One region of the Pseudomonas tolaasii NCPPB 2192 genome, then DNA from elsewhere that is predicted to be linked to it. Evidence: riboswitches for the same ligand, from Rfam matches in the RefSeq annotation. Region 1 holds a riboswitch; each other region holds the start of a gene.
The links. Region 1 has a riboswitch for cobalamin ahead of cobW (cobalamin biosynthesis protein CobW). Riboswitches for the same ligand answer to the same signal wherever they lie in the genome.

Region 1 (10,413 bases):
CTGCAGCCCAACGCCAAGCTGCCCGACGACATCGTGCTGGGTCTGAACCGCGAAAACATGTGCGCGACGCCGGGCGAGTTCAATGCCTACGCAGGCAGTCATCCCAAGGAAGGCATGCCGCTGGCGGTCACCGGCCTGACCGACCAGCAATACCAGACGTTGCAGCGCTGGCTGGCGTCCGGTGCGCCTATCGATGAGCAGGGCCTGGCGCCGAGCGCCAAAGAAGCCCTGCAGGTGCAGCAATGGGAAAACCTGTTCAATCAGCCTGGCGCCCGGGAAAGCCTGGTGGCGCGCTGGTTGTTCGAGCACCTGTTCCTGGCTCACATCTATTTCGAGAACGGCGAGCCGGGGCATTACTTCCAGTGGGTGCGCTCCCGCACGCCCAGCGGCAAGCCGATTGACTTGATCGCCACCCGTCGCCCCAATGACGACCCGGGCACCCAGGTGTACTACCGCCTGTGGCCGGTGCAGGGCGTGATCGTGCACAAAACCCACATCACCTATCCGTTCAGCGCGGCGAAAATGGCGCGCGTGAAAGAGCTGTTCTACGCCGGTAACTGGCAGGTCAACGCCTTGCCTGGCTATGGGCCGGGCAGCCGCGCCAACCCGTTCGCCACCTTCGAAGCCATTCCGGCCAAGGCGCGCTACCAGTTCATGCTGGATAACGCCGAATACTTTGTACGCACCTTTATTCGCGGGCCGGTGTGCCGGGGGCAGATTGCCACGGACGTCATCCGCGACAACTTCTGGACGCTGTTCCAGGACCCGGACCACGACCTGTACATCACCGACGCGCGTTACCGTGGCCAGGCCACGCCGCTGCTGGCGATGCCGGGGCAAAACGATGACGTGGGCAGCGTGCTGAGCCTGTGGCTGGCCTACCGCGACAAACGCAACCAATACGAAGCCTTGCGCCGTGACAACTATGCGGATTTGCCGCCACCGAGCTGGTCGACCCTGTGGGCCGGCAATGACAATGCCTTGCTGAGCATCTTCCGCCACTTCGACAGCGCCTCGGTGACCAAAGGCCTGATTGGTGAAGTGCCGCAAACGATGTGGCTGTTCGACTACCCGCTGCTGGAGCGCACCTATTATCAGTTGGCGGTGAACTTCGACGTGTTCGGCAACGTATCGCACCAAGCCCAGACCCGGCTGTACTTCGACCTGATCCGTAACGGCGCCGAACAGAACTTCCTGCGCCTGATGCCTGCCGACAGCCGCGACGGCTTTATGGACGACTGGTACCAGAACAGCGGCAAACTCAAGCTGTGGCTGGACTACGAGGCGATTGATGACGACAAGCCAACCGGCTTGCATCTGGACGAAAAAGACCCGAAACGCGACTTCGCCAACCAGTTGCTGACCCGCTACGGCGACTTGAATGCCAGCCCGGACCCGATCAACCGCTGCAGCGGCGCCTATTGCTCGCGCGACGGCATTGACCCGGCGTTGCAGGAGGCCGAGCAAGCATTGAGCCGCCTGACCTCGCGCCCGGCGGCGGGGCTCAAGGTGATTGACCAGTTGCCCGAAGCCACCATGCTGCGCATCGAAACCAACAGCGGAAAACGCGTGGTCTACAGCATGTTGCGCAACCGGGCGCACAGCAACGTGGCCTTTTTGCTGGGCGAGGCTTATCGCTATCAGCCTGGTCTGGACACGGTCACTATCTATCCGGGCGTGCTGAGCAGCTACCCGAACTTCATGTTCAATATTCCCGCTCAGGAAGTGCCTGAGTTCGTCACGGCGATGGAAAGCGCCAAGGACGCCAAGCGTTTCGAGAAGGTTGTCGACCGTTGGGGGGTACGCCGCAGTCATCCGCTGTTCTGGCAGTATTTCCATGACCTGTCGCAATACATCCACGAAACCACACCCGTGGAAGAGGGCGTGCTGGACATGAACCGATATGAAAACCTCTGATGGGGCTGCAAAGTCTTTTCCGACAAAATTACTCGGACTTTGTACCTGCGTAATATTTTGGCGTAAACTGCCGGCAAGCCTGTGAGGAGTTTCCATGACTGCCATAACCATTACCGACGCCGCCCACGATTACCTGGCTGACCTGCTGTCCAAGCAGAACACCCCGGGTATCGGCATCCGCGTCTTTATCACCCAGCCCGGCACCCAATATGCCGAGACGTGCATTGCCTACTGCAAGCCCGGCGAAGAAAAGCCTGAAGACACCGCCCTGGGGCTGAAAAGCTTCACCGCGTACATCGATGCCTTCAGCGAAGCCTTCCTCGACGACGCCGTGGTCGACTACGCCACCGACCGCATGGGCGGCCAGTTGACCATCAAGGCGCCAAACGCCAAGGTGCCGAACGTCAACGCCGACAGCCCGGTCAACGAGCGCATCAATTACTATCTGCAAACCGAGATCAACCCGGGTCTGGCCAGTCATGGCGGCCAGGTCAGCTTGATCGACGTGGTGGATGACGGCATCGCCGTGTTGAAATTCGGCGGCGGCTGCCAGGGCTGCGGCCAGGCGGACGTGACCCTGCGCGAAGGCATCGAGCGTACCTTGCTCGAGCGTATTCCGGAGCTCAAGGGCGTACGCGACGTGACCGACCACACGCAGAAAGAAAACGCCTACTACTGAGTAAGGTGTTCACTGCAAACAAAAAACGGCGCCCCGTGAGCGCCGTTTTTTATGCTTTAAAATTAATGTCTTACAGGATTTATCTAACAAAACAGATCAACTGTGGGAGCTGGCAAGCCTGCTCCCACAGGGTATTGCATTGCCTTCGGCATGTGTTCAAGGCCGGTAGAGGTGCGCATGACCTGCTCGATACAGCGAAGACTCGCTGAAACTGTCATCCGCCAGCACCCGGCCCACGATGATCAGTGCCGTGCGCCGAAACCCCTTGGCCGCGACCTTATCTGCGATATCCGCCAGTGTGCCGATCGCGAAATCCTGATCCGGCCAGGTTGCCCGGTGCACCACGGCAATCGGGCAATCCGCACCGTAATGCGGCAGCAACTCGGCGACGATTTTCTCCAGGTGGCTAACGCCCAAATGAATCGCCATGGTCGTGCCGTGCTGCGCCAGGCTGCCAAATTCCTCGCCGGTCGGCATGTTTGTTTTGCCGGCGTAGCGCGTCAGGATCACGCTTTGGGCGATGTCCGGCAAGGTCAGTTCGGCTTCCAGCAGTGCAGCGCAGGCGGCAACCGCCGTGACGCCGGGGATGATCTGAAAGGGAATGCCCAACTCGCGCAGATAACGAATTTGCTCGCCGATCGCCCCATACAGGCTCGGGTCGCCGGAGTGCACGCGCGCCACATCCTGGCCCTTGGCGTGGGCGACCTTGATCAGGTCGATGATCTGCTCCAGGTGCAATTCGGCGCTGTTGACCACCTGTTCCGCTTGATGGCCTTCCAGTACCGCTGCGGGTACCAGCGAGCCGGCGTAGATGATCACGGGGCAACTGCGGATCAGCCGCTGGCCTTTGACGGTGATCAATTCCGGGTCGCCGGGGCCGGCGCCGATGAAGTAGACGGTCATGGGAATTCCTGTAAAAAACGTGCGAGCATGAAGATTGCTCATGATCGAGCGCGCTGATTATCGGGATTTTAGCCGGCGCATGCCAATGCAAAGGTGGCCTGGGCGGTGTTTTTCCGGGTGATCAGCAGGCGGGCGGGGGCATTGCCGAGTTGTTCGGCGAGGGCCAATGCGGCGCTTTCGGCGATGCCGTAACAGCCGGTATGGGCGAAAGCCACATCGGACTTGTGACTCAGGCGGTCTGCGTAGGGCGCCAGTTGTTCGGCACTGAAACATTCCAAAGGCAGATTCAGCCGTTGCGCCAGGGCGATCAGCCCCGGCTCATCCCTTTTTCGATCAATACTGGCCAATGCGGTCACGCGCCGACATTCAATGCCGCCCTCGGCGAGGGCGGTTTCAAACAGCGCCAGCAAGGTGTGAACATCACAGCCGCGCTGGCAGCCCAGGCCGACCACCAGGGTCATACCGAGTATTGACCGTCGCGATGGCGGCGAAACAGCCAGGCGCTGATCAGGCCCAGGGCCAGCCAGAACGCCACGTTGGTCAATTGGGAGGCAATCTTGAACTGCGCTTCCAGCGCTTCGGGCGCCAGCATCGAATGCACTTCCGGCTGCGGCGCGCCGATCACGTGTGGCACGGCCAGAATCGCCACGCCCAGGATTTTCAGCAGCCAGTTGCGACCGAACACCAACAGTGCGATACCGACGGCGGTCGAGGCCGCGGTGCCGATCCACCAGATCTGGCGTTGGGCCAGGTCAGCGGCAGCGGTGCCCGGCAATTCAGGTGGCAGACCCAAGGTTGGCGCGAGCACGAACGTCGCATAACCGGCCAGGCCCCACAGCAAACCTTGAGCGGTGCGAGTGGGCGCGCGAAGCGTGTAAAGACCGGCCAGCATCAGCGCAAAACCTACGGCCACCACCAGGTTGCCGCCGGTGGTCGACAGCACGCGCTGCCAGCCATCTTCAGGCTCCCAGGCTTCGGCGTCGTGAGTGTGCGCAGCAGCACCGTCGGCGTGTTCATGGGCGACTTCGGCGGCTGGCGAGGCGTTTTCAAAGGTTTCCGCCTGCAAAATCAGCGGGGCGACCCAAAAGCTTTGCAGCAGGGTCAGCAGCAGGGCGGCCAGCAAGCCGGTGAAACCTGCGGTCTGGGCAATACGCTTGATCATGTCGGCAGGTCTCAGTGGCACGGGAACGCGGCGCTGTGGCGGGTATCGTGGGCGGCGTTGTGCACCGCTTCGATGTGCGAGAAACCGGCGAAATACACCAGGCACGCGCCGAGGATCGACGCACCGATGGCGGCGGTCAGGCGTTGGCTCAGGGTGGAAGTGGTGCTGGCGGTGTGCGAGGTGCTGCTGATGATCGACATGGCGCGTCCCTTCGGGTTTCAGGGTGACGCAGGCGCATGAAAACCCCGCGAGCCGGGCACGCAGGGTTCGAACAGCGCCCGCCCACCGCGGGTTTGTTATCTGATTTTCGGGCCGGTCTCCGGGCTTGCGAGGGGGCTCTTGAGAGAGTCCTGAAAGCATCGCCTTCCCATGCCTGCGCACAGTGGCAATGACGCTTCGCTCGCTTACCGTTGCGGGGGCAGCACCGGACTGGTCATATCGCTATGACGCACCGGTTTCCCGTTTCACCCTTTGCAGGGCACCCGAAACAAGAGGTGTAGGAGAGCATGGGGGTGGGAGGTGAGTCAATTCGGGATGTGTTTTTGGTAGGTGTACCTATCCGTTTCTTGAGTAGCGGCTGATAGGGGTTCCGCTCTTACAGAAGCAAAAGCACGGCGGTCTGAGTGGTGCGAAGCAAAAACGCTTCGGTGCGGGAGCTCAACTCCGACAGAAAAGAAAAGCCGAGCACAGTCAAAAATGTGGGAGCGGGCTTGCCCGCGAAGGCGGTCTGGCAGCGACATAGATGCGGGCTGGCACTCCGCTTACGCGGGCAAGCCCGCTCCCACCGCTGGATATTCATTTTCTGGGGGAGCGCGGTCCGCAGGTGGCCGCAACCGCAGCAACGGATGTGTACACAACCCAAACCCCATCATTGACCATCCCCCAAGCACTGCGTAGCCTTGCACCCTCGAGGTTCTCCGACTCAGGCCGGAGCTAAGAAGGGAACGCGGTCCAAGCCGCGGCTGCCCCCGCAACTGTAAAGGGTTGAGCTGACTGCCACGCCACTGCCAAATCGGCGGGAAGGCGCAATCAGCGCCGGTCGCAAGACCTGCAAGCCCCAAGCCAGGAGACCTGCCTCGCAACCGAATTTCAATTCAACCGGGCGGGGTGATCCGGTGACGAAATCAGCCCCTGCGCGCCGTCGCAGGGCTTGTCGTCCCGTATGCCCGCCCTCAAGGGCATCCGATGAAAACACTGGCCAAACTCCCCGTCACCATCGTTACCGGCTTCCTCGGTTCGGGCAAAACCACCCTGCTGCGGCACATGCTCGACAACGCCCAGGGCCGTCGCATTGCGGTGATCGTCAATGAGTTCGGCGAGCTGGGCATTGATGGCGAAATCCTCAAGCAATGCTCCATCGGTTGCACCGAAGAAGAAGCCAATGGCCGCGTGTACGAGTTGGCCAACGGCTGCCTGTGCTGCACCGTGCAGGAAGAGTTCTTCCCGGTGATGCGCGAACTGGTGGCCCGTCGCGGCGACCTCGATCACATTCTTATCGAAACCTCGGGCCTGGCCCTGCCAAAACCTTTGGTTCAGGCCTTCCAGTGGCCGGAAATCCGCAGCGCCTGCACCGTTGACGCGGTGATCACCGTGGTCGACAGCCCGGCGGTGGCTGCGGGCACCTTCGCGGCGTTCCCGGATCAAGTCGACGCCCAGCGCAAACTCGACCCGAACCTGGACCACGAATCGCCGCTGCACGAGTTGTTCGCCGACCAACTGGCCAGCGCCGACCTGGTGATTCTCAACAAAACCGACCTGATCAGCCCCGAAGACCTGGCCCGCGTGCGCCTCGAAGTCGCCGAAGAGCTGCCGCCAGCCGTGAAAATCATCGAAGCCAGCAGCGGTCGCCTGCCGCTGGACGTGCTGATTGGCCTGGGCGCCGGCTCTGAAGAGCACATCGACGGTCGTCACAGCCATCACGATCATCACCACGACGGTGACGACGACCATGATCACGACCACGATGCCTTCGACTCCATTTCCATCGACCTGCCGCAAGCCGACGAAGCACTGCTGCTCGACGCCCTGACCCAACTGGTGGTGCAACACGGCATCCTGCGCGTCAAAGGCTTTGCCGCGATTCCGAACAAGCCGATGCGCTTGCTGATCCAGGGCGTGGGCACGCGTTTCGACAAGCACTTCGACCGCGCCTGGGGCGCGGACGAAGCGCGCACCACGCGCCTGGTGTTGATCGGTCAGGAACTGGACGCGGCAGGCCTTGAAGCGCAACTGCGCGCTGCGCTCAGCGTTTAACCCATGCACCTGCTCAGGACCCAGCCCGGCGGTTTCGTCTCGGACGACAATATTGCCGACCTGGGCCAAACCCCCGCAGAGCTGGTGATCCTGTGCAGCGGTGATTCGAGCCTGGCGCTGCTGGCCGAAGCCGCCCGGCAGTTGCCTGACGATTACCCCAGCTTTCGCCTGGCCAACCCGATGCAGGTGCAGAACCATGCATCGGTCGACCTGTACGTCGATGAAGTGCTACGCCACGCCAGGGTCATCCTGATTTCGCTGCACGGCGGCATCGGCTATTGGCGCTACGGCATTGAGCGTCTGGTGGAGCTGGCCGAGCGCGGCGTGCAGCTGATTCTGGTGCCGGGGGACGATCGCCCGGACCCGGAACTCAGCAGCCTGAGCACCGTGGGCGTGGAGGTGCGCGACCGCCTGTGGCATTTCCTGCGTCAGGGCGGCATGGGCAACGCGCTGGATTTTTATCGCTGCCTGGCCAGTGGTTTTCTGGGCCGCGATTACGCCTGGGCCGAGCCGCAAACCTTGCCGCGCACGGCGATTTATCATCCGCAAAGCGCCAACCCGCGCCTCAATGACTGGCAAACGGACTGGAACCCTGCGTTTCCCGTGGCCGCTGTGCTGTTCTACCGCTCCCATTTGCAGGCGGCCAATACCGGTTTTATCGATGTGTTCTGCCAGCGCTTGCAGGCGGCGGGCCTTAACCCGCTGCCGATTGCGGTGGCCAGTTTGAAAGAGCCCGGCTGCCTGACGGTGGTCGAGGATTGGCTGGATGACGTGCAGGCGGCGGTGATTCTGAACACCACCGGCTTCGCTCAGTCGAGCCCCGAGGCGCCGCATTTACGGCCGTTTCGACGCAATATTCCGGTGATTCAGGCCATTTGCGCCCAGGACAACGAGCCCGGCTGGCAGGCCAGCGAGCAGGGCCTTGGCCCGCGCGACCTGGCCATGCACATTGCGTTGCCGGAGCTGGACGGGCGCATTATCAGCCGCCCGATCAGCTTCAAGGACCTGGCCTGGCGCAGCGAGCGCAGCCAGTCGGACGTGGTGTGCTACCGCGCCGCGCCCGAACGTATGGATTTCGTCGCCGAACTGGCGCGGCGTTGGGTCGAGTTGGCGCGGGTGCCGAACGCGCAAAAACGCATCGCGCTGATCCTCGCCAACTACCCGACCCGCGATGGCCGCATCGGCAACGGCGTGGGCCTGGATACCCCGGCGGCGGCGCTGAATATCCTGCGTGCGCTACAAGCTGAAGGCTACCCGGTGCCCAGTGAATTGCCGGCCAGCGGCACTGCGCTGATCCACGATTTGCTCGGTGGCGTCACCAATGATCCGGACAGCCTCGACCTGCGCCCGTGCCACCAAAGCCTGGGCATGGATGAATACGAGGCGATGTTCAAGCGTCTGCCCGAAGCCAACCGCCAGGCGGTGATTGCACGTTGGGGGGCGCCGCACAACGACCCGATGTGCCGCGATGGGCGCATGATGATCGCCGGCCTGCGGCTGGGCCTGACATTTGTCGGCATCCAGCCGGCGCGCGGTTATCAGGTGGACGCCAGTGCGGTGTACCACGACCCGGACCTGGTGCCGCCCCATGGCTACCTGGCGTTTTATTTCTGGCTGCGCCACACCTATGGCGCCCATGGCGTTATCCATGTGGGCAAGCACGGCAACCTTGAATGGCTGCCGGGCAAGGGCGTGGGCTTGTCGGAAAACTGCTGGCCGGATGCACTGCTCGGGCCTTTGCCGAACATATACCCGTTTATCGTCAATGACCCGGGCGAGGGCGCCCAGGCCAAGCGTCGTACCCAGGCGGTGATCATCGACCACTTGATGCCGCCGCTGACCCGCGCCGAAACCTACGGCCCGCTGCGCAACCTTGAATTGTTGGCGGACGAGTATTACGAGGCGCAATTGCTCGACCCGCGCCGCGCCCTGGAGCTGCAAAAAGACATTCTCAAGCTGGTGCTCGAAACCCGCATCGACAGGGAACTGGAGATGGACAGCGAGGCCGACGCCGCCGTCTGGCTGCCGCGCCTCGACACGTATTTGTGTGATTTGAAAGAGTCGCAGATCCGCGACGGCTTGCATGTTTTCGGCGAATCGCCCGAGGGGCGCTTGCGCATCGACACCTTGCTGGCCCTGCTGCGTATTCCGCGCGGCGATGGCCGTGGCCCGCAGTCGAGCTTGCTGCGAGTGATCGCCAAGGCCTTTGAATTGGGCTTTGATCCGTTGGACTGTGCGTTGGCCGAACCCTGGACCGGGCGGCGTCCCGATGTATTGCAGAAGATCGACGCACAACTGTGGCGCACCGCCGGCGATACCCGCGAGCGTCTGGAATTGTACGCGGCGCGTTTGATCGAGCAGGCACTCGAAGGGCCACTGGAACAGTTGGAAGAACCTGGCTGGGAAGCAGTAAAAGCGGTGATCGAAAGCCTGCGCTTCGTCGTGGCGCCGCGCCTGGACGCCTGCGGCCCGGCGGAAATGCGCGGTTTGCTGGATGCGCTGAGCGGACGCTTTGTGCCGGCCGGACCCAGTGGCGCGCCGAGCCGTGGGCGCCTGGACGTGCTACCCACCGGGCGCAATTTTTTTACGGTGGACGTGCGTAACCTGCCCACCACCACGGCATGGCGCATCGGTTTCCAGTCGGCCAACCTGATTCTTGAACGGCATTTGCAGGACCACGGTGACCATTTGCGCCAACTCGGCCTGTCGGTGTGGGGCACCGCCACCATGCGCACCGGCGGCGACGACATCGCCCAGGCCATGGCCTTGATGGGGGTGCGCCCGGTGTGGGCCACGGGCAGCCAGCGGGTGGATGATTTTGAGATCCTGCCGATCAGCTTGCTCGACCGCCCGCGGGTGGACGTGACGCTGCGCGTCTCGGGTTTCTTCCGTGATGCATTTGCCAACCTGATCCGCCTGTTTGACGCGGCGGTGCAGGCCGTGGCAGCGCTGGATGAGCCGGACGACATGAACCCGCTGGCGGCCAAGGTGCGCAGTGAACGCGAGGCGTTGCGCCAGTCTGGCCTGGACGAAGACGCGGCGGCGAAACAGGCCGGCTGGCGCATTTTCGGCGCCAAACCGGGCGCCTATGGCGCAGGCGTGCAGGGCGCGGTGGACGGTCGCCTGTGGCAGAGCCGCGAGGATTTGGCCGAGGTTTACCTGAACTGGGGTGGCTACGCCTATGGCGCTTCGGATGAAGGCACTGCTGCCCGCGAACAGTTCGCCCGGCGTCTGAGTCAGGTGCAGGCCGTGTTGCAGAACCAGGACAACCGTGAGCATGACGTGCTCGACTCCAATGACTACTACCAATTCCAGGGCGGCATGCTTGCCGCCGTCGAGACCCTGAGCGGCGACAAGGCTGCCAGCTATCATGGCGACCACAGCCAGCCGGACTTGCCGAAGATCCGCACGCTCAAGGAAGAGCTGAACCGGGTCATTCGTTCCCGGGCGGCCAACCCCAAGTGGATTGAGGGCGTGAAGCGTCATGGCTACAAAGGCG
Region 2 (10,413 bases), 1.6 Mb from region 1:
GGCTTCCACCAGCTTGTTGTTGGAGCGCAGGTATTCCAGGCGCTCGGCCAGCTCGACCTTGATGCCGTCAATGGCGCCCATCAGGGTCTCGCGCGGGGTCACGTAGTGGCTTTTCGGATAGAAGGTGAAGCGCGGCAGCTTGCGGATCACCTCGCCGGTCAACGGATCGAAGGCCGAGAGGCTTTCGACCTCATCGTCAAACAGCTCAATGCGGATCGCTTCCAGGTCGGATTCCGCCGGGTAGATGTCGATCACGTCGCCGCGCACCCGGAAGGTGGCGCGGGCAAAGTCCATGTCGTTGCGGGTGTATTGCAGGCTCGCCAGGCGACGCAACAGTTCGCGCTGGTCGAGTTTGTCGCCCCGGTCGACGTGCAACACCATCTTCAAATAGGTTTCCGGGCTGCCCAGGCCGTAGATGCACGACACTGTGGTCACGATGATCGCGTCCTTGCGCTCCAGCAGCGCCTTGGTCGCCGACAGCCGCATCTGCTCGATGTGGTCGTTGATCGACGCATCCTTCTCGATAAAGGTGTCGGAGGACGGCACATAGGCTTCGGGCTGGTAGTAGTCGTAGTAGGAAACGAAGTACTCCACCGCGTTGTTCGGGAAGAACGCCTTGAATTCGCCATACAGCTGCGCAGCCAGGGTTTTGTTCGGGGCCAGCACCAGGGTCGGGCGGTTGATCTGTGCGATCACGTTGGCAATGCTGAAGGTCTTGCCTGAACCGGTCACCCCGAGCAGCGTCTGGTGGGCCAGGCCGGCCTCGATGCCTTCGACCATTTGGCGAATGGCTTGCGGCTGATCGCCGGCGGGTTCAAAACGGGTGACGAGCTGGAAATCCGACATAACGTACCTCGTGAAGTCACCCCAGACTCGAAACCGCCAGGGACGAAATAGCTCAGCAACCCGCGAATTGTCTTCGCAGGCTGCAGGAAAAAACCATGATAGCTGTAGAAGTGGTGCCGAATGTGACGGGTTTCAAGGCAATCGTCCGACAGGCGCTGCCGGATCAACATTGCAATAAGACTAACGGTCGGCAAATAAACCGAAAAACTTGGCCGAAAAGCCGTTTCTGTGGTCGCCCTCGGCGTGGATGGCCTCTATACTAGCTCCCCGTTTGTGCACCGCTCTAGTGCATTCGGCTGGAGCGCGACACGTCCCTCCTACCCCCCATAGAGCTGCCGCAAAAATGAGCCTGTTCTCCGCTGTCGAAATGGCACCACGCGATCCAATCCTGGGCCTCAACGAAGCATTCAACGCCGACACCCGAACCACCAAGGTCAACCTTGGCGTGGGCGTTTATTGCAACGAGGAGGGGAAGATTCCACTCTTGCGTGCCGTTGCCGAAGCGGAAGCCATTCGCGTAGCGCAACACGCCGCCCGTGGCTACTTGCCGATCGACGGTATTGCAGCCTATGACAAAGCCGTGCAAACCCTGCTGTTCGGCGCCGAGTCGCCGCTGCTGGCAGCCGGCCGCGTCACCACCGTGCAAGCGGTCGGCGGCACCGGTGCGCTGAAAATCGGCGCCGACTTCCTCAAGCAACTGGTGCCGAACGCGGTCGTCGCCATCAGCGATCCAAGCTGGGAAAACCACCGCGCGCTGTTCGAAACCGCCGGTTTCCCGGTGCAGAACTACCGCTACTACGACGCCGCCACCCACGATGTGAACCGTGCCGGCCTGCTTGAAGACCTCAACGCCCTGCCGCCACAGTCGATCGTGGTGCTGCACGCCTGCTGCCACAACCCGACCGGCGTCGACCTGAGCCCGGCCGACTGGCAGAACGTGCTGGACGTGGTCAAGGCCAGGAACCTGATCCCGTTCCTCGACATGGCGTACCAGGGCTTTGGCGACGGCATCCACGAAGACGCCGCGGCCGTGCGCCTGTTCGCCGAGTCGGGGCTGACCTTCTTTGTGTCCAGCTCGTTCTCCAAGTCGTTCTCCCTGTACGGCGAACGTGTGGGCGCCCTGTCCATCGTCGGCGAATCCAGGGAAGAAAGCGCGCGCATCCTGTCCCAGGTCAAGCGCGTGATCCGCACCAACTACTCCAACCCGCCAACCCACGGCGCCGCGATTGTGGCGGCAGTGCTGAACAACCCTGAGCTGCGCGCCCAGTGGGAAGCCGAACTGGCCGAAATGCGCCTGCGCATCCGTGGCATGCGCGAGCAGATGGTCGCCACCCTGGCCAAGGCCGCTCCGGGTCAGGACTTCAGCTTCGTCGGTCGCCAGCGCGGGATGTTCTCCTACTCCGGCCTGACCGTTGAACAAGTCACCCGCCTGCGTTCCGAGTTCGGCATCTACGCGCTGGACACCGGGCGTATCTGCGTAGCCGCACTGAACCAGTCGAACATCGGTGCCGTGACTGAGGCGATTGTTAAGGTGTTGTAAGCCTGAGCTGATGTAAAAAAGGGGAAGCCGATGGCTTCCCCTTTTTTATTGTGGCGAGCGGGCCGCAAAAAAATATCGCAGCGCAGAGCGCCCAAGCCCTAGACTGAACCCGACTGCCCCTTTGCTGTGAGAGCCCTATGAGAAACGACGACCTGGACCTGCGCGCCGACCGCGACGAGCTGCATGACTACACCCCACGCGCCCCGCAAGCCAAGCGCCAGAAGAGCCTGGTGCTGCAAGTGGCACTCGGTGTTTTTCTCGGCGGTCTGGCACTGTGGCTGGTGCAATTGGGCGCGACGGCCATCATGGCCAAACTGGCGATGGGCACCTTCCAGTTCGGCGGCTGACACCGGTCAATCTGTGGGAGCTGGCTTGCCTGCGATACAGACACCTCAGCGTGTCAGTCACACCGCAGTGATGCAATCGCAGGCAAGCCAGCTCCCACACAAGCCAGCTCCCACATTGGATCTAAGCAGCTACGAGACCACGGTCTTCCAGTAACTTTACAAAACTGTTCAAACTCTGCGACACCGTGCCCCGGCGCCAGATCAGCCAGGTATGCAGAATGCGGAAGTTGTCCGTCAGCGGCCATACACTCACCGCCGCGTACCCCGGCATGCTTTCCAGCATGCTGCGCGGCATCAGCGCCAGCCCGGCCCCGGCGCTGACGCAGGCGAGCATGCCGTGGTAGGACTCGATCTCGAAGATCTTGCCCGGCACCGCGCCATCCTGTGAAAACCAGCGTTCCAGGTGGTGGCGGTATGAACAGTTGGAGCGAAAGGTGTAGATGCTCTCCCCGTTCACATCCTGGCCCCGAGTAATGGGTGCGTGATGCAGAGGCGCAATCACCACCATCTCCTCTTCAAACACCGCGACCCCTTCCAGTGTGGCGTGCAACAACGGCCCGTCAACGAACGCCGCCGTCAGCCGCCCCGACAACACGCCCTCGATCATCGTGCCGGACGGTCCGGTGCTCAAGTCCAGCTCGACCTTGGTGTGCTTCTGGTTATACGCCGCCAGCAGCGCCGGGATGCGCACCGCCGCCGTGCTCTCCAGCGAGCCCAGTGCAAAGGCGCCCTGGGGTTCCTCCCCCGCCACCGTGGCGCGGGCTTCCTGTACCAGGTCGAGAATGCGCCGCGCATAGCCGAGGAAATTCCACCCGGCCGGAGACAGACGCAGGCGGCTCTTCTCGCGGATGAACAATTCCACGCCAAGGTCCTGCTCCAGTTGCTTGATGCGCGTGGTCAGGTTCGACGGCACGCGATGAATCAACTGCGCGGCGGCGCTGATGCTGCCTTGCTCGGCAACGGCCTTGAAAATTTCCAGTTGCACCAGGTCCAAATCATTCTCCAATCGTGAACGTATTGCTTAATATTATTCAGTTTCCAGAAAAGAGATAGCCCCGTACGCTGAACGCAACTTAAATCACTCAGCAGGACGGTGTCATGAACGCGACTACCCACGCCCTCTCGATCAACCCGGCCAATGGCGAAACCGTCGGCAGCTACCCGTACGAAACCGATTTGCAGCTGGACGCCACCCTCAACCGTGCCACTGGCGCCTTCCGCACCTGGCGCCGCCAGCCGGTGAGCCAACGCGCAGAACGGTTGCTGGCCCTGGCCACCGCCCTGCGTGAACAAGCTGAAGACATGGCGCAAATGATCACCCTGGAAATGGGCAAACCCATCGCCCAGGCCCGCGCCGAAATCGAAAAATGCGCCTTGCTCAGCGAGTGGTACGCCACCCACGGCCCGGCCATGCTCGCCCCGGAGCCGACGTTGGTCGATAACGGCAGCGCCCACATCGAATATCGCCCGCTGGGCCCGATCCTTGCCGTGATGCCGTGGAACTTCCCGGTCTGGCAAGTGTTGCGTGGCGCCGTGCCAACCCTGCTCGCCGGCAATACCTACGTGCTCAAACACGCCCCGAACGTGATGGGCAGCGCCTACCTGATCCAGCAAGCGTTTCAGAAAGCCGGCTTTGCCGAAGGCATCTTTGAAGTGATCAATGTGACCACTGACGGAGTGTCCAAAGCCATCGACGACCCCCGCATTGCCGCCGTCACCCTCACCGGCAGCGTGCGCGCCGGTATCGCCATTGGCTCCCAGGCCGGTGCCGCGCTGAAAAAATGCGTGCTGGAACTGGGCGGCTCCGACCCGTTCATCGTGCTCAACGACGCCGACCTCGACGCCGCTGTCCAAGCCGCCCTGATCGGCCGTTTCCAGAACAGCGGCCAGGTCTGCGCCGCCGCCAAACGCCTGATCATCGAAGCCGGCGTGGCCGAAGCCTTCACCGCCAAATTCCTCGAAGCCAGCCGTGCCCTGGTGATGGGCGACCCGACCTCGACAGACACCTACGTCGGCCCGATGGCGCGCTTCGACCTGCGTGACGAGCTGCATGGCCAGGTCCAGGCCACCCTGAAAGAAGGCGCGACCCTGCTGCTGGGCGGCAACAAGGTTCCCGGCGCCGGCAACTACTACGAGCCCACCGTACTGGCAGGCGTCACCGACCAGATGACGTCGTTCAAACAGGAACTGTTCGGCCCGGTCGCCTCGATCATCGTCGCCCGCGACGCCGACCACGCCGTGGCACTGGCCAACGACAGCGAATTCGGCCTGACCGCCAGCATCTTCACTGCCGATGCGGCGAAGGCACGTGACATTGCAGACCAACTGGAAACCGGCGGGATCTTCGTCAACGCCTTTAGCGTGTCCGACCCTCGTGTAGCGTTTGGAGGTGTGAAAAAGAGTGGTTTCGGGCGGGAATTGTCGCACTTCGGCGTGCGGGAATTCTGCAATGCGCAGACGGTATGGCTGGATCGCAAATAACCTCAAACAGGCCTTGCGTGGCGAGGGAAGCTCTCCCTCGCCATGTGTCACAGGCTCACGTCACTTCTTGACCGGCGCATCCCAGCAATCGGGTTTGCGCGCACACACGCCGAACTGCCGGTCCATCAATGCCATACGGTTCAGGTGCGCATCGGTAGCGCCTTTGAACGACTGCTCGCTGGTCGTAATGTAGTTCACCATGCGGTCGCTCATCCGCGCATTCAATTGGCTTCGGGTATTGGCATCTACCGCCTGAGGGTGGGTGGCCAAGGCCTGCAGCGTCGAATCACTCATACGGCTCAACTCATCGCGATAGGCCTGCGTGTACTGCTCGCGCGCCGCATCGTGCTGGTGATTCAGGTCATATTGCATCGCCTCCAGGTTTTGCTTGTAGAGCGACCAGTAGCTGTCCGGCAATACTCCGCCATCCTGTTTGCGCAAGCGGGCGATGCGCTCATCGTTGCTTACCGGAGCTTTCAACACGGGCTTGAGCGATGAAACCACCACCGGGTCCTGCTGGATGATCTGGTCGATCCACCCCGCCCGCGCAGGGCTCGAGGCCAGCGGCTGGCCCAGGGCTTCAAGCTTTACAGGGGCAACCGGCGCAGGCGGTGCCACGGACTGGGCACAGCCCGAAAGCAGCAATACAGCCGACAAGTGAGTCAGCGCAACAACATGGCGAAACTGCATAAGCTCTCCATGAGCAAGGGGCATGAACGCGGCAGATGATATTACTAAGCCACCTTCGAGAAACTCCCCTCACTGACACTAATCGACTACCATACCGCGCCGGTTCCCAAACGGGACTAATAGGGAATTCGAAGCGCAACCCTTCGCGCCAATCGAAACTGCCCCCGCAACTGTAGGTGCCGAGCCTGCTCCCCAAACGCCACTGAGCCTTGCTCGGGAAGGCCGGAGCGTGGCGACGACGCATCAGTCAGGAGACCTGCCGGCCCAGCGTTATCACTGACCGGCGGGGTGTCCGGGAAGGACGTCCTCGCCTGCCTCACACGCAGCCATCGAGGGTGTGTTTCCGAACCGTACCTCTCCCGTTTCACTTACGGTTCTCACGGAGATCGCCCCATGCTGCCACGCGTTACCGCCCTGCTCGCAGGCGTTGGCTTCTGCACACTTGCCCAGGCTGCGCCCACTCAATACCCGCTCACCGTGCAGAACTGCGGCAGCGCGGTGACCTTCCAGCAGGCGCCGGCACGCAGCGTGACCATCGGCCAGGCCGCCACCGAAATGCTCTACGCCCTGGGCGTGGCCGATAAAGTGGTCGGCACGTCGCTGTGGTTCAACAACGTGCTGCCACAGTTCAAGGCGCAAAACGACAAGATCGAACGCCTGGCCGACAACGAGCCCAGCTTTGAAGCCGTGATCGCCAAGCGCCCGCAACTGGTGGCCGCCGAGCTGGAATGGGTGGTCGGCCCACAAGGTGTGGTCGGCACCCGCGAGCAATTTCACGAACTGAAGATTCCCACCTACCTGCTGCCCTCAGACTGCGAAGGCAAAGACAACCTGGTCGGCGCCGACGGCACGCGCCTTGAGCCGTTCCATATCGAAACCATCTATAAAAGCATCCGCCAGCTTGCCGAGATTTTTGACGTGCAGGACCGCGGCCAGCAATTGAACGACGAACTCAAGGCACGCCTGGCCAAATCCGTCGCCACCGCACACGGCAAAGGCCTCAAACAGGCCAGCGCCTTGGTGTGGTTCTCCAGTTCCGAAATGGCCAGCGACCCTTACGTTGCGGGCCATAAGGGCATCCCCGAGTTCATGCTGGAAACCCTCGGCCTGTCCAACGTGGTGCAATCCGACGAAGAGTGGCCCGCCGTCGGCTGGGAAACCATCGCCAAGGCCAACCCGACCTTCCTGGTGATCGCGCGCATGGACCGCCGCCGCTACCCCGCCGACGACCATGAAAAGAAACTTGCCTTCCTGCGCAGCGACCCGGTGACCCGTAACATGGACGCCGTGAAAAACAACCGCATCATCATTCTCGACGCCCTCGCGTTACAGGCCAGCATCCGCATGTTCGAGGGCCTTGAGCAACTGGCCACGGCCATCGACGGCTACGACCTGCCCAAATGATACGCACCCTGCTCGCCCTCGCCTTGCTGCTGGCGGCCGTGCTGGCTGGCGTGGCCATCGGCGAAACCGCCATCTCGCCGCAGGTGGTGCTGCAAGTGCTGGCCAACAAGCTGTGGGCCGCCGGTTATGCGCTTGACCCGATCGACGAAGGCGTGGTCTGGAACTACCGCCTGACCCGCGCTCTGGTGGCCGCCGCGTGCGGGGCCGGGCTGGCGACGTGCGGGGTGATCCTGCAGTCGCTGCTGCGCAACCCGTTGGCGGATCCATACTTGCTGGGCATCAGCGCCGGGGCGTCCACCGGCGCGGTGTTGGTGGCGCTGATCGGCGTGGGCGGCGGTTTGATTTCGCTATCGGCGGGAGCGTTTGTCGGCGCCATGGCCGCGTTTGCGCTGGTGATTCTGCTGGCGCGGGCCAGCGGTTCCAACAGCGGTACCGGGCAGATCATCCTCGCGGGTATCGCCGGCTCGCAGCTGTTCAACGCGCTCACCGCGTTCCTGATCACCAAGTCCGCCAGCTCCGAACAGGCGCGCGGCATCATGTTCTGGCTGCTGGGCAACCTCAGCGGCGTGCGCTGGCCGTCGGTGTGGCTGGCGGTGCCGGTGGCGGTCGCCGGTTTGGCGGTGTGCCTGTGGCACCGTCGCGCGCTGGATGCGTTCACCTTCGGCACGGATTCGGCGGCCTCGTTGGGCATTCCGGTGCGCCGCGTGCAGCTGGTATTGGTGGGATGCGCAGCGCTCGTGACGGCGGTGATGGTGTCGATTGTCGGCTCCATCGGCTTTGTCGGGCTGGTGATTCCCCATGCCGCGCGCCTGTTGCTTGGCACCGGGCATTCACGCTTGCTGCCGGCCAGCGCCCTGGGCGGCGCGCTGTTTCTGATTGCCGCTGATGTGCTGTCGCGCACGCTGATCAAGGGCCAGGTAATTCCGGTCGGCGTGGTCACCGCGCTGGTCGGCGCGCCGGTGTTTGCACTGATACTCATCGGCCGGAGGAATGCGCGATGAGCGTGCTCAGTTGCCATGGGCTGGGCTTCAAGGTACGTGACGCCGAGTTGCTGCGCGGTATTCACCTGACGGTTGAAACGGGCGAAACCCTTGGGATTGTCGGGCCGAACGGCTCCGGCAAATCCACCCTGCTCAAACTGCTGGCAGGCCTGCGGACTCCAGCCTCCGGCGAAGTGCTGTTGGGCGGCCAGCGCCTGGGTGATTTGTCCCGCCGAGCCATCGCACAGCAACTGGCCGTGGTGGAACAGCAGGCCGACACCGACGACGCCATTCGTGTGTTCGACGCCGTGGCGCTGGGCCGCACACCGTGGCTGTCGGCGCTGAGCCCGTGGTCGAGCGAAGACCACGCCATCGTGCGCCAGGCCTTGCACGACGTGGACGCCACTCACCTGAGCCAGCGCGCCTGGCGCAGCCTCTCCGGCGGCGAACGCCAACGCGTGCACATCGCCCGTGCACTGGCACAACGGCCGCAGATTCTGCTGTTGGATGAGCCGACCAATCACCTGGACATTCAGCATCAACTGGGGATTTTGAAAGGCGTGCAGGGCTTGCCCGTAACCACCTTGATCGCCTTGCATGACCTGAACCAGGCGCTGACGTGTGATCGCCTTGCGGTGCTGGACCGCGGCAGCATGGTGGCGCTGGGCAAGCCACTGGAAGTGCTGACGCCTGAGCGCTTGCGCGACACGTTTGGCGTGCAGGCGCATTACCTGACAGACCCATTTGACGGTGCGCAGATTCTGCGGCTGCGCCCTATCTGACAGATCAAGCGCAAATCCGCGTGGGAGCTGGCTCCCACACGGGATGGGTGGTGTTTGGAAAAACACTGTCCGCAGGGTCCTCGCGCCGGGCACTCTCTCACCCGCGATGAAGATCAAAGGTGGGAGCTGGCTTGCCTGCAGAGGCGGTGGCATTGAGCCTATACACGTGCAAACCTGTGCGGCATCAGCTAAACCTCACTGAACCCCGTCACGGAAGACTTCAACAATGATCAATGCAAAAGCGTTGTTCAGTGTTTGCCATGAAAGCGGCTGGCGCTGCGTTCACCTGTTCCTGCAATCCAGAAAGCAAGACTTTTACCTGACTATGGAACAAGGCAGTACGGGCAACTTCCACCTTTTTATAAAGGCCGCAGACGCCCCCAGGTTGTCAGCTTTTTTTACGGCTTCAGCTCCGGGGTGCGTGGTGAAGTGGAAACCTGCCCGCTTCATCTGGAACCGGCTATCACTGGTAAAAAGCAAAAAGCCTGGCGAAATCCATCTGCGCATCCTTTACGTAACCCCCATTTCCTTGCGGTTCACTTCTGCCCCTTTCCCGATGGAGAAACTGGTCCAGCTTGGCTTGGCCTGGCAGGCGTTGTTGGTCAGCCATCAAGAGCAGGCGTGAGCATTTTCCGAGTGATCCACTGGTGGTTGTAAGCCAATACACTGGCGCCCAGCGACACCGGAAAATGGATAAACCCATGGGCTGCCTCCGGCAGCAAATAGGCCTCGGCCTGCGGCCAACGCTCAGCCAGCAGCAGCGTGTCATCCTTCAACGGGTCCAGGTCGCCCACGAACATCAACGCCGGCGGCAGGTCGGTGAAGTCGCCATACAAGGGTGACAGCGGCGGTTGCCGACGCTGCTCATCACTCAAACCCGGCGTCAGCAGTTGCAACGCTGCGACCATTCCCGGCCCGTCCAGCAGCAACGTATCCGGCCTCGCCATGCGCACGCTGGGAGTGCCAGCCAGATCGTATACGCCGTAATACAGCACCGCCCCGCAAACCCGCGCGAGCAATTGTGGCCATTGCTTGAGCGCCAGCAAGGTCGCCGCCGCCAGATGCCCGCCCGCCGACTCGCCGACGACGATCACCGGTAAATCAGCAAACTCCGTCTCACTCAGCAACCAGCGTGCAGCCGCCAAACAGTCTTCCATCAGCCCCTCAACCGGCGTGTCGATTGCCAACCGATAATCCACTGACACCACGGCGACGTCGCAGGCCTGCACCATGCCCAGGTTCAGGTCATCGTCCATCTGCGCGTTGCCGATCACCCAGCCGCCACCATGGATGTCCAGCACCACACCCTTGGGTTTGCCTTGCGGGCGCAGGATGCGCACCGG
Region 3 (10,413 bases), 1.1 Mb from region 1:
TCCCTGAAGTGGATTCCGGCCTGATTCTGCTGCACGTTCGGGCCCCCGTGGGCACGCGGGTAGAAAGCAATGCGCACCTGATCGCCGAGATTGAAAACTCGATCCGCCGCAAGGTCCCGGCGGATGAACTCAAGGCCCTGGTCGACAACATCGGCCTGTCCATCAGCGGCATCAACGTGGTGTACAACAACACCGGCACCGTGGGTTCCCAGGACAGCGACATCCAGATCAGCCTGAATGAAGGCCATCGCCCGACCGCCGAGTACATGCGCGAATTGCGCGAAACCCTGCCACGGGAATTCCCGAGTGCGGTGTTCTCGTTCCCCGCCTCGGACATCGTCGGGCAGATTCTCAACTTCGGTTCTTCGGCGCCGATCGACCTGCAAATCACCGGCAATAACCTGGCGGCCAACTTCACCTATGCCAACGCGTTGCTGCGTGACATTCGCCGGGTGCCGGGGGTGGTGGACGCGCGCATCCAGCAGTCGCGACAGTTGCCCACCTTCAACATCGACGTGGACCGCACCCGCGCGCAACTGGTCGGCCTGACCGAGCGCGATGTGACCAACAGCCTGGTGGTCAACCTCGCCGGTTCCAGCCAGGTGGCGCCGACGTTTTGGCTGAACCCGGCCAACGGCATCTCTTACCCGATCGTGATGCAAACCCCGCAATACAGCCTGGAAAGCCTGGCGGCGTTGCACAACCTGCCGCTGAGCGGCGGCAGCGGGGCGGCGCCGGACCAGACTCTGGGCGGCCTGGCGAATATCCAGCGCAGCCACAGCAACTCGGTGTTCAGCCAGTCGGATATCCAGCCGGTGGTCGAGGTGCTGACCGCGATTCAGGACCGTGACCTGGGCGGCGTATCTGCCGATATCCAGAAGATCATCGCCGCCCACGCCGGTGAAGTGCCGACCGGTTCCAAAGTGATTTTGCAGGGCCAGGTGCAAACCATGAACGCGGCCTTCAGCGGCTTGCTGTTCGGCCTGCTCGGCGCCGTGGTGCTGATTTACCTGCTGATCGTGGTCAACTTCCAGTCCTGGGCCGACCCGTTTGTGATCATCACCGCGTTGCCGGCGGCGCTGGCGGGCATTGTGTGGATGCTGTTTGTAACCCACACGCCACTGTCGGTGCCGGCGCTGACGGGGGCGATCATGTGCATGGGCGTGGCCACTGCCAACGCCATCCTCGTGGTGAGTTTCTGCCGCGAACGCCTGGCGGCACACGGCAATGCGGTGCAGGCCGCGCTCGAGGCCGGCTTCACCCGGTTGCGACCGGTGTTGATGACTGCCATCTCGATGATCATCGGCATGGCGCCCATGGCCCTGGGCCTGGGGGAGGGCGGTGAACAGAACGCGCCGCTCGGCCGTGCGGTGATCGGCGGCCTGACCTTCGCCACCATCGCCAGCCTGATTCTGGTTCCACTGATTTTCAGCCTTGTGCACGGGCGTCGCCAACACGCGCCGCTTGCGACCACCGTTACCGTAGGGGTTTGACATGTCCGTTTCCCATTCTCAACCGAAGCCTTCCCGTGGCCTGCTCTGGCTCTTTGTGGGCGGGGTGGTCGTGGTTGTCATCGTCGGTGTCGGCCTCGGCGTGCGCGCCAGCGAATCCCGTGACCTCAAGACCTGGACCGACGCCCAGGCGCTCCCCAGCGTCAACCTGATCAAGCCGCTGGTGCAGGCCCAGGGGCCAGTGCTCAACCTGCCGGGGCGCATGGAGGCCTACTCCCGCGCGTCGATTTTTGCCCGGGTCAACGGCTACCTGAAAGCCTGGAATGTCGACATCGGCACCCGCGTCAAAGCCGGGCAGGTACTGGCCGAGATCGACACCCCGGAACTCGACCAGCAACTGCTGCAAGCCCGCGCCACCCTGGCCTCGGCCCAGGCCAACGCGGCCCTTGCGCAAACCACCGCCAAACGCTGGCAGGCCATGCTGGTGAATGATTCGGTGTCGCGCCAGGACGTGGATGAACGCACCGGCGACCTGACCGCCAAGCTGGCCCAGGTGGCGGCGGCCAAGGCCAATGTCGAGCAACTGGTTGCCACCAAAGGCTTCCAGCATCTGGTAGCGCCATTTGCCGGTGTGGTCACGGCGCGCAGCACGGACGTGGGCGCCTTGATCAGCGCCGGTGGGGCGGCCGGCAAAGAGCTGTTTGCCGTGGCCGATGTCAGCCGCCTGCGCGTGTACGTGCAGGTGCCGCAAACCTTCTCGCCGCAGATTCGCGAAGGCACCACCGCGCGTTTGAGCGTGCCGGAATACCGTGGCGAAACCTTTACCGGCAAGGTGATCGCCACCGCCGATGCGGTCAACGCCGCCTCCGGCAGCACGCTGGTGCAATTGCTGGTGGACAACCCCGGTGGCCGTCTGCTGCCGGGTGGCTACACCAGCGTGCAGTTCGACCTGCCGGTGCAGGCCGATGTGCTGCGCATTCCGTCCAGCGCGCTGGTGTTCGATGACAAGGGCATGCGCGTCGCCACCCTGGACGAGCAGAACCACGTGCACTTCAAAACCATCAGCATCGCTCGCGATTTCGGCGACAGCGTAGAGATTGCCAGCGGCCTGCAGGCCGCCGACCGCGTGATCGACACACCGCCCGATGGCCTGGCCGATGATGATTCGGTGCAACTCGCCGTCGCCGCGAATGAGGTCAAACCCCATGGCTAAGCGCACCGTGCTGGGGCTGCTCGCCACCTTGAGCCTGGGTGCCTGTTCGCTGGCGCCGCCGCTCAAGGTGCCGCCCACCCCGATTGCCGCGCAGTTCCACACCCAGGGGCCGTGGACCGTCGGCACGCCGAATGATCAGGCCAACCGTGATGGCTGGTGGCGCATCTACAACGACCCGCAACTGGACGCGATGCAGCAGGAACTGCTGAAAAACAACGCCGACCTGAGCGCGGCGCTGGCCCACTATCAACAGTCCCAGGGCTTTGAGGCGCAGGCGCGCTCCGGGTTGTTTCCCAAGATTTCAGCACTTGGCAATGGCCAGCGGATTCGCCAGTCGGATAACCGGCCATTGCGTTCGGCGACCTCGCCAGACATCTACAACTCGGCCACATTGGGCCTTGAGGTGGACTATGAAGTCGACCTGTGGGGCCGCGTGCGCGACACCGTTGCCGCCGGTACCAGTGATTCCGAAGCCGCCAAGGCTGACCTGGCCTCGGTACGCCTGAGCCTGCAAGCGCAACTGGCCGACAGCTATATCCGCCTGCGCGGCATCGACTGGCAAAACCAGTTGCTGGAACAGACCCGTGACGCCTACGCCAAAGCCCTGAACCTGACCGAAGGCTTGCACGGCGGCGGGATTGTCTCCGGGCTGGATGTGGCGCGGGCGCGTACGCAGTTGTCGACCGTCAAGTCGCAACTCACCCAACTGCAGGTGCAGCGCGCGGTGCTGGAGCATTCCATCGCAGCCATGCTCGGCGAATCCGCTTCCACCTACAGCGTGGCCGTCAACGTCGCGCCGATTGCCTTGCCGACGGTGCCGACCGGCGTGCCGTCCAGCCTGCTGCAACGTCGCCCGGACATCGCCGCCGCTGAGCGGCGTATCGCCTCGGCCAATGCACGTATCGGCGTGGCCAGGGCGGCGTGGTTCCCGCAGATCACCTTGAGCGCCCAGGGCGGTTATCAGAGTGACGAGTTTGCTCGCCTGCTCAGTGCGCCCAACCTGTTCTGGGCCATCGGCCCGTCGCTGGTCGGGACACTATTTGATGGCGGCGCGCGTCAGGCCCAGGTGGATATCGCCAAGGCCGCCACCGATGAAGCCGCGGCGAAATACCGTGGCGTGGTGTTGGGTGCGTTCGAGCAAGTCGAAGACAACCTGTCGCAGATCGCCGGCCTGGGCAGCGCGCTGGATGATCAGCGCGATGCTGCGGCAGCCGCGCAATACGCCGAAGACCTGTCGACCTCGCGTTACCGCCAGGGCGCCGTGGCCTATCTGGACGTGGTGACCGCCCAGGTGGCGGCGCTGGAAGCCAAACGCACAGTCTTGCAACTGCAAACCCAGCAATTGAGCGCTAATGTGGGCCTGATCAAGGCATTGGGCGGCGGATGGAACGTGGCTCAACTGGCCGCGTCGAACACTACTCAAACCAAGGAGCAGTAAATTCATGACTGACTATGTACCCCCGAAGGTGTGGACCTGGGAAACCGAAAGCGGCGGCACCTTCGCCAGCATCAACCGGCCCGTCGCCGGTGCGACCCATGACAAGGAGCTGCCGGTGGGCAAGCACCCCTTGCAGCTGTACTCACTGGCGACGCCCAACGGGCAGAAGGTCACCATCCTGCTCGAAGAACTGCTCGCCTTGGGCCACAGCGGCGCGGAATACGACGCCTGGCTGATCAAGATCGGCGACGGCGACCAGTTCGGCAGCGGCTTTGTGTCGGTGAACCCGAACTCGAAAATCCCGGCATTGCTGGACCGCAGCGGCGCTACGCCGATCCGGGTGTTCGAGTCCGGGGCGATTTTGCAGTACCTCGCAGAAAAATTCGGTGCGTTCTTTCCCACCGAACCTGCGGCGCGGGCCGAATGCCTGTCGTGGCTGTTCTGGCAGATGGGCAGCGCGCCTTACCTGGGCGGCGGTTTCGGGCACTTTTACGCGTATGCGCCGAGCAAGATGGAATATGCGATCAACCGCTTTGCCATGGAAACCAAGCGTCAGCTGGACGTGCTGGACCAGCGCCTGGCCGTCAGCCCATACATTGCCGGCGACGAATACACCATCGCCGACATCGCCATCTGGCCCTGGTACGGCGGGCTGGTCAAAGGCCGCTTGTATGGCGCAGCGGAGTTTCTTTCCGTGCACGAGTACACCCATGTACTGCGCTGGGCCGACGCCATCGAGGCGCGACCCGCCGTGCAGCGCGGGCGCCGGGTGAACCGGGTCTCGGGGGACGTTTCCGAGCAATTGCGTGAGCGTCACGACGCCCGCGACCTGGATTGAGCCCTCAACCTTTGCGCAATGGCACAAGGGAAGATTTGAAGAACTCGCCCAGGGTTTTGATGATGAGCTATACCTTAATCGGTTTGATGTTCCGCACACCGCCCTGAATTATTGATCAACAAGGAAGAGACACTATGAGCGATGTTCAACTGATCACCAGCGTCACCCCGCAAAGCCTGACCGAGCTGCTGCAGGCAGCCGGTTACCGCGTTAACCAGACCGAACAGAACGGCATCGTGCAACTGCTCAGCGCCAGCCAGGGCATCGGGTTTGCCGTGCGTTTCGGCAACCCCGCGGCGGAACAGGGCAGTTTCGTCGACTTCACTTACAGCTGCGCGCTGCGCGTACAGGGTGAGCTGCCCGAAGGCCTGGCCCAGGTGTGGAATGCTTCGCGTCGCTTTGCGCGGTTGTCGTTGCAGGGTGAGTTTTTGCTGATGGAAATGGACGTGGTGGTGGCTGGCGTCGGTGCGCCGCACCTGCGCAACCAACTGGAGTTGTGGGACCGCCTGCTGCAGGAGTTCATCGTGTACCTGCGTGACTACAGCCAGCATGCCGCGCAATTGCAAGCCCAGGCCGCCGCTGAGCCGGTGGGTGAAGCCGTGCCTGTGGCGTAAAAATGCTGTTTGTCGGCCCTGAGCGTCGCTGCAGGGCAGGGGGCGACCGGACGTTGATCCGGTCGCTACTCAGTGCCCCACCTGGCGTTGCAAAGCGCCCCGAAACGTAGCACTCAACGCCCGCAACGTCTCCCGCGAGCGCGCATCACTGATCCGGCTGTGCAACACCACCTCACTGACCGGCAAAACCGGCAGCCCAAACTGCTCGCCAACTTCCACAGCCCCCGCCGGCGCTACCCGGTGGGCGAGGGCGGCCACTCCCAGCCCTGCGCTGACCGCTGCACCCACCGCCATCACGCCGCCACCGACAAACACCTCGGTCCAGTCCACCTGCGCCTCATCCAGCGCCCGCGTAGCCAAATGCCGCACGCCACAAGGGGCTGCCATGGTCGCCATGCGCAAAGGCGTTCCCGGGCTGTGCTGCCAGGTCGGGGCGGCGAACCAGCCGAAGCGTTCCACGGCCAACACGTCCCCGTCCTGGCGGTCACCCTCGTTGCGCACGATCACCGCGTCCAGTTCGTTGCGGTCAAAGGCCGCGACCAGGTCCCGGGAAGAGGCGATGCGCACCTCGAGAATGACCATCGGGTCATACGCCGCCAGGCGGCTCAGCCAGTGCGGCAAGTCCGGGCCTGCCACATGGTCGCTGATGCCGATGACCAATCGTCTCGCCGCCTCAGCGCTCATATCGCCCAAGGCACGCTCATGGGCGTTGAGCAGCGCACGGGCGGCGGCGATGAATTGTTCGCCTCGGGGCGATAGCCGCACATGGCGGGGGGTGCGTTCCAGCAGGCGATAACCCAGGCGTTCTTCCAGGCGCTTGAGCTTCAGGCTGATGGCAGCCTGTGACGTATCCAGCGCCTCGGCCGCGCGGGTGAAACTGGCAAAGTCGGCGACCAGCACGAAGGCCTGCACCGTGTCGATATCCAGGGGTTTGAGTGCATCAGTCATTTCAATTCCTTATTGCACCTATATCGACTGATATCTTGTTGAAATCACCCGTCCTGCGCAAGCTGTAATCTCATCTTGCACGGGAGCTTTGCCATGTTCGCCAAACAGTATTCACACCGCCTGCCCGCCGATTACGACATGGGCGTGATTCGCCGTCGCGCTGCACAGCTTGGGCCGTTGTGGGATCACGCCGAAGGCTTGCTGTTCAAGGCGTTTATCGCCCGGGAAAGCGGGGGCAATGTGTATTCATCGGTGTACTTGTGGGCCGACCCGTTGCAGGCCGCCGACTTTCTGCTCGGTGAGCGTTTCCAAAAAGTACTCGACAGTTTTGGCCGCCCACACATCGAGAGCTGGCTGCCGCTGGATGTGCAACGGGGCCCGGCGCAGAACGCGTTGAGTTTGTACCGGGAGGAGTGGCCGCTGGAGCCGGGCGCGGACCGGGCCGCCGTGTTGGCCGAAGGGAAAATCCGCAATCGGCAACTGGCCGACAGCCGCGATACGTTTGCGGTGTTCCTGGCGCTGGATGTGCAGGCCTGGCGCCTGATCCGGATCACCTTGTCGGCCAACGCGCCGGACGCGCAGCACCCCGGCACGGGTTATCAGGTGTTGTACCTGGCCCGCCCGGGGATTTAGCGTTTTACGAGTTGAACCGTGCCTGTGGCTGGCTCAGTTTGCGCTCGGCCACCGCGCCGAACACCAGGCCGAGGGTGGTCCACAGCACCAGTTGAATGCCCAGCGATGCCACGCGGAACTTCCACAGCAGCACGGCGGAGAATTGCTCCGGCACTTCGTTGATCACCGGGAACAGGCTTCCGGCCACCGACACGATCACGATGTACAGCGCCACGCCAAGGATGGCGCCGGCCCAGACGCCGCGACGGGCGATCAGCTTGCGTGCGGCGTTGACTGCAATCACGGCGGCGGCCACCGACACCAGCAGCATCAGGAAGAACAGCCTGGTGCGCTGCGCGATGGTTTGCGGGTCGCCCACCGACGGCGGGTTGGCCGGGTATTTCAGGCCGGGGACCAGGATGATCGTCACAAAAGCGGCCAATGCCAGCAGCGCCGCCAGGCCGCGCGGGCCTACTTTGCCGATGCGGCCCAACGAGTAGGCGAACACCAGGGCGAAAATGCCGCCCAGGGACACGCTGTACACCACCACGCCGGTGAACAGGCCAAAGGTGCTTTGCACCTCGCGGCTCACCAGTTCTTCTTCCGGCGCATCGCCGTGCATCTGCGCCATCTGGTCTTCGAAGGCGATGGCCTTGTCGATCTGCGGCTCGCCAAAGGTCTTGGCGAAGCCAAACGCCAAGATGCCGGCGAGCAGGCCCACCAGCATTCCGCGTACGAGTAAATGCCCTGTCATGTCATGTCTCTCTTGAGGTCAGTGGCAGGGAAAACCCAGCAGGTGGCGGCCATCGTGCACGAACTCATGCACATACATGCCCTTGAACACGGCGGTGGCGCCTTGTTCGGCACCGACGAAGTAGATGGCCAGCAGCAACAGCAGGCCGCCGAAGATCGCCCAGGGCAGGATTTCGCCCAAGGGGATGGTCGGCACATAAACATCAGGGTTGGTTGCGGCGGTATTAGCCATGAAAACCTCCAGGGATGACGCGTCCCGAAATGGATAGCGAGAGGGCAGAAACAGGGTCTGGCTTACGGCTGTGAGGCCGAATACAGTGGCGCGACCGCGCCGGGTTTGCACCGGCTTCCTGTTTCATGTTCGTTGTAACATATTGAAACAACTTGGCGAGTCTACGCTGACTGCGCGCCGAAACAGAGTGAATTGTGATGCAAACGACCCGGTTGACACTCATTTGCCACGCTGTGACCCCTCAGCAGAAAAAGGGGAGTTTTCCTGATAACGAGTCCGTTGCTATGGATTGGCGAAACGCAGGGCTATCCCTTGCGAACCGTTACAAGAAAAACGCGCGCCTGTTGTGCGGGCCAGAAGCTCGCACTCGACAGACGGCGGGGATGTTCGGCACAAGTCCCATCGTCGAAAAAGACCTGCGTGATGGCGACTTTGGACGATGGAAAGGCAAGGACATCGACGAGATTGATCGCGCAGAATTGCTGGAATGGCTCACTGACAATGCCAGTGCGCCCCATGGCGGAGAATCTGTCGACCAAGTCTGTGCGCGGGTCGGCCGCTGGATGAAATGCCTCGAAACCCAACCCGGTCACGTGGTGGCCGTCACCCACCCCTTCGTGATCCGCGCCGCCATGCTGTACGTCATGAAATTTCCTGTCTCGATGTTCTACTTGATTGACGTCGAGCCGCTGTCAGCCACCGAACTGCGCTTCAACGACGTGTGGCGCCTGCGCCTGGAAACTCGCGCCTGAGCGCGCGAACATGGCAAAATCCACGCCCCGCAATGAGAGCAACCCATGAAACGCATCCTGATCATCGGCATCGGCGCCGGTAACCCTGACTACATCACGATGCAGGCCGTGAAGGCGCTGAACCGCACCGACGTGTTTTTCCTGATGGACAAGGGCCAGAGCAAGGACAAGCTGATCGACCTGCGCCGCGAGATCTGCGAGACCTACATCAGCGAGCCCGGCTACCGCTTCGTCGAGGCCGACTGCCCCGAGCGTGTGCGGGGAGACATTGATTACACCACCGCCGTGCAGGACCTGAACCGCGACAAGCAGCAGACCTTCGAGCGCATGATCAACGAGGAAATGGCCGACGGCGAAGTAGGCGCTTTCCTGGCTTGGGGCGACCCGGCGTTGTACGACAGCACCATTCGTATCCTGCAGGCGATTCTTGCCAGTGGCCGCGCCGAGTTCGAGTTTGAAGTGATCCCCGGCATCACCAGCGTGCAGGCCCTGGCCGCGCAGCACAAAGTGCCGCTGAACCGCATCGGCCGTTCCATCGAGATCACCACCGGGCGCCGTCTGGCGGCCGGGCAGGCGAGTGAGGCCGACACCCTGGTGGTCATGCTCGACGCCGAAGATTCCTACCGAACCGTGACCGATCAGGACATGGACATCTACTGGGGCGCCTACCTGGGCACGTCGGATGAAATTCTCATCAGCGGCAAGGTGAACGAAGTGGCTGACGAAATCCAGCGAGTGCGCAAGGCGGCACGCCTGGAAAATGGCTGGATCATGGACACTTACCTGCTGCGCAAACCCTGAGGTTATTTTCCATGCTCAAACTGTTTGCCCTGGCGCTAGCCCTCGTAGCTGGCGCTGCCCATGCTGATTCCGCATTGCACTCCGACTTGCCGCTGACTTATCTGGAACAAACCCAGGGCGATGCGCGCAACCAACCCCTGGTGATTTTTTTGCACGGGTTTGGCAGTAACGAGGACGACCTGTTTGGCATCAAGGATGAGCTGCCGTCGACCTGGACCTACCTGTCGGCGCGCGCGCCAATGCCGGTGGATTCGAATGGCTACCGCTGGTTCGCCAGAAAAGCCGGGGATGGCGATTACGACGGCGAAACGGCTGACCTGCAACGCAGTGCCAAGCTGATCGAAGCCTTCGTCACCCAGGCCACCGCCAAGTACCACACCCGACCTGATCGGGTGTTTCTGGTGGGGTTCAGCCAGGGCGCGATCATGTCGTACGAAGTCGGGCTGCGTCAGCCTGCGCTGGTGCGTGGCATTGCCGCGTTGAGTGGCAGCGTGCTGCCGGTACTCAAGGCCGAGCTCAAGCCGAAGGCGGGCTTGGACAAACTGGCGATTTTTATTGGCCACGGCACGCTGGACCAGGCGCTGCCGTATGCGTCGGCGACCCGGGCGAATGAAGTTCTGACGGGGTTGGGGTTAAAGCCGGAGTTTCATGGGTATATGGGCATGCCGCATACCGTGAGTGAGGCGGAAATACAGGACCTCAAGGCCTGGCTGGAAAAGAGCCTTAAGTAAACACGGTCAAAAAAATGTGGGAGCTGGCTT

Region 2: linked by a shared signal. The riboswitch ahead of ATI14_RS17665 (ABC transporter substrate-binding protein) and the one ahead of cobW (cobalamin biosynthesis protein CobW) in region 1 are both predicted to bind cobalamin.
Region 3: linked by a shared signal. The riboswitch ahead of ATI14_RS20220 (CbtB domain-containing protein) and the one ahead of cobW (cobalamin biosynthesis protein CobW) in region 1 are both predicted to bind cobalamin.

What each region holds. Positions count from the first base shown of each region.
Region 1 covers NZ_PHHD01000001.1:5,431,333-5,441,745, reverse strand. Annotated here, with positions in the region: gene ATI14_RS24830 (fatty acid cis/trans isomerase) at 1-1,917, shown strand, start outside; gene nfuA (Fe-S biogenesis protein NfuA) at 2,012-2,596, shown strand; gene cobM (precorrin-4 C(11)-methyltransferase) at 2,753-3,499, opposite strand; gene ATI14_RS24815 (cobalamin biosynthesis protein) at 3,568-3,960, opposite strand; gene ATI14_RS24810 (CbtA family protein) at 3,957-4,661, opposite strand; gene ATI14_RS24805 (CbtB domain-containing protein) at 4,673-4,861, opposite strand; cobalamin riboswitch at 4,955-5,162, opposite strand; cobalamin riboswitch at 5,555-5,754, shown strand; gene cobW (cobalamin biosynthesis protein CobW) at 5,847-6,914, shown strand; gene cobN (cobaltochelatase subunit CobN) at 6,918-10,413, shown strand, end outside.
Region 2 covers NZ_PHHD01000001.1:3,804,366-3,814,778, reverse strand. Annotated here, with positions in the region: gene uvrB (excinuclease ABC subunit UvrB) at 1-846, opposite strand, end outside; gene ATI14_RS17690 (amino acid aminotransferase) at 1,190-2,386, shown strand; gene ATI14_RS17685 (hypothetical protein) at 2,524-2,733, shown strand; gene ptrR (putrescine utilization regulator PtrR) at 2,855-3,727, opposite strand; gene ATI14_RS17675 (aldehyde dehydrogenase family protein) at 3,832-5,214, shown strand; gene ATI14_RS17670 (hypothetical protein) at 5,275-5,904, opposite strand; cobalamin riboswitch at 5,988-6,182, shown strand; gene ATI14_RS17665 (ABC transporter substrate-binding protein) at 6,298-7,308, shown strand; gene ATI14_RS17660 (FecCD family ABC transporter permease) at 7,305-8,309, shown strand; gene ATI14_RS17655 (ABC transporter ATP-binding protein) at 8,306-9,070, shown strand; gene ATI14_RS17650 (hypothetical protein) at 9,297-9,695, shown strand; gene ATI14_RS17645 (alpha/beta hydrolase fold domain-containing protein) at 9,673-10,413, opposite strand, start outside.
Region 3 covers NZ_PHHD01000001.1:4,305,393-4,315,805, forward strand. Annotated here, with positions in the region: gene ATI14_RS20175 (efflux RND transporter permease subunit) at 1-1,493, shown strand, start outside; gene ATI14_RS20180 (efflux RND transporter periplasmic adaptor subunit) at 1,495-2,664, shown strand; gene ATI14_RS20185 (efflux transporter outer membrane subunit) at 2,657-4,102, shown strand; gene yghU (glutathione-dependent disulfide-bond oxidoreductase) at 4,107-4,940, shown strand; gene ATI14_RS20200 (YbjN domain-containing protein) at 5,075-5,554, shown strand; gene ATI14_RS20205 (LysR family transcriptional regulator) at 5,624-6,502, opposite strand; gene ATI14_RS20210 (DUF4865 family protein) at 6,596-7,135, shown strand; gene ATI14_RS20215 (CbtA family protein) at 7,140-7,868, opposite strand; gene ATI14_RS20220 (CbtB domain-containing protein) at 7,887-8,099, opposite strand; adenosylcobalamin (AdoCbl) riboswitch at 8,100-8,245, opposite strand; gene ATI14_RS20225 (histidine phosphatase family protein) at 8,297-8,851, shown strand; gene cobF (precorrin-6A synthase (deacetylating)) at 8,897-9,652, shown strand; gene ATI14_RS20235 (alpha/beta hydrolase) at 9,664-10,383, shown strand.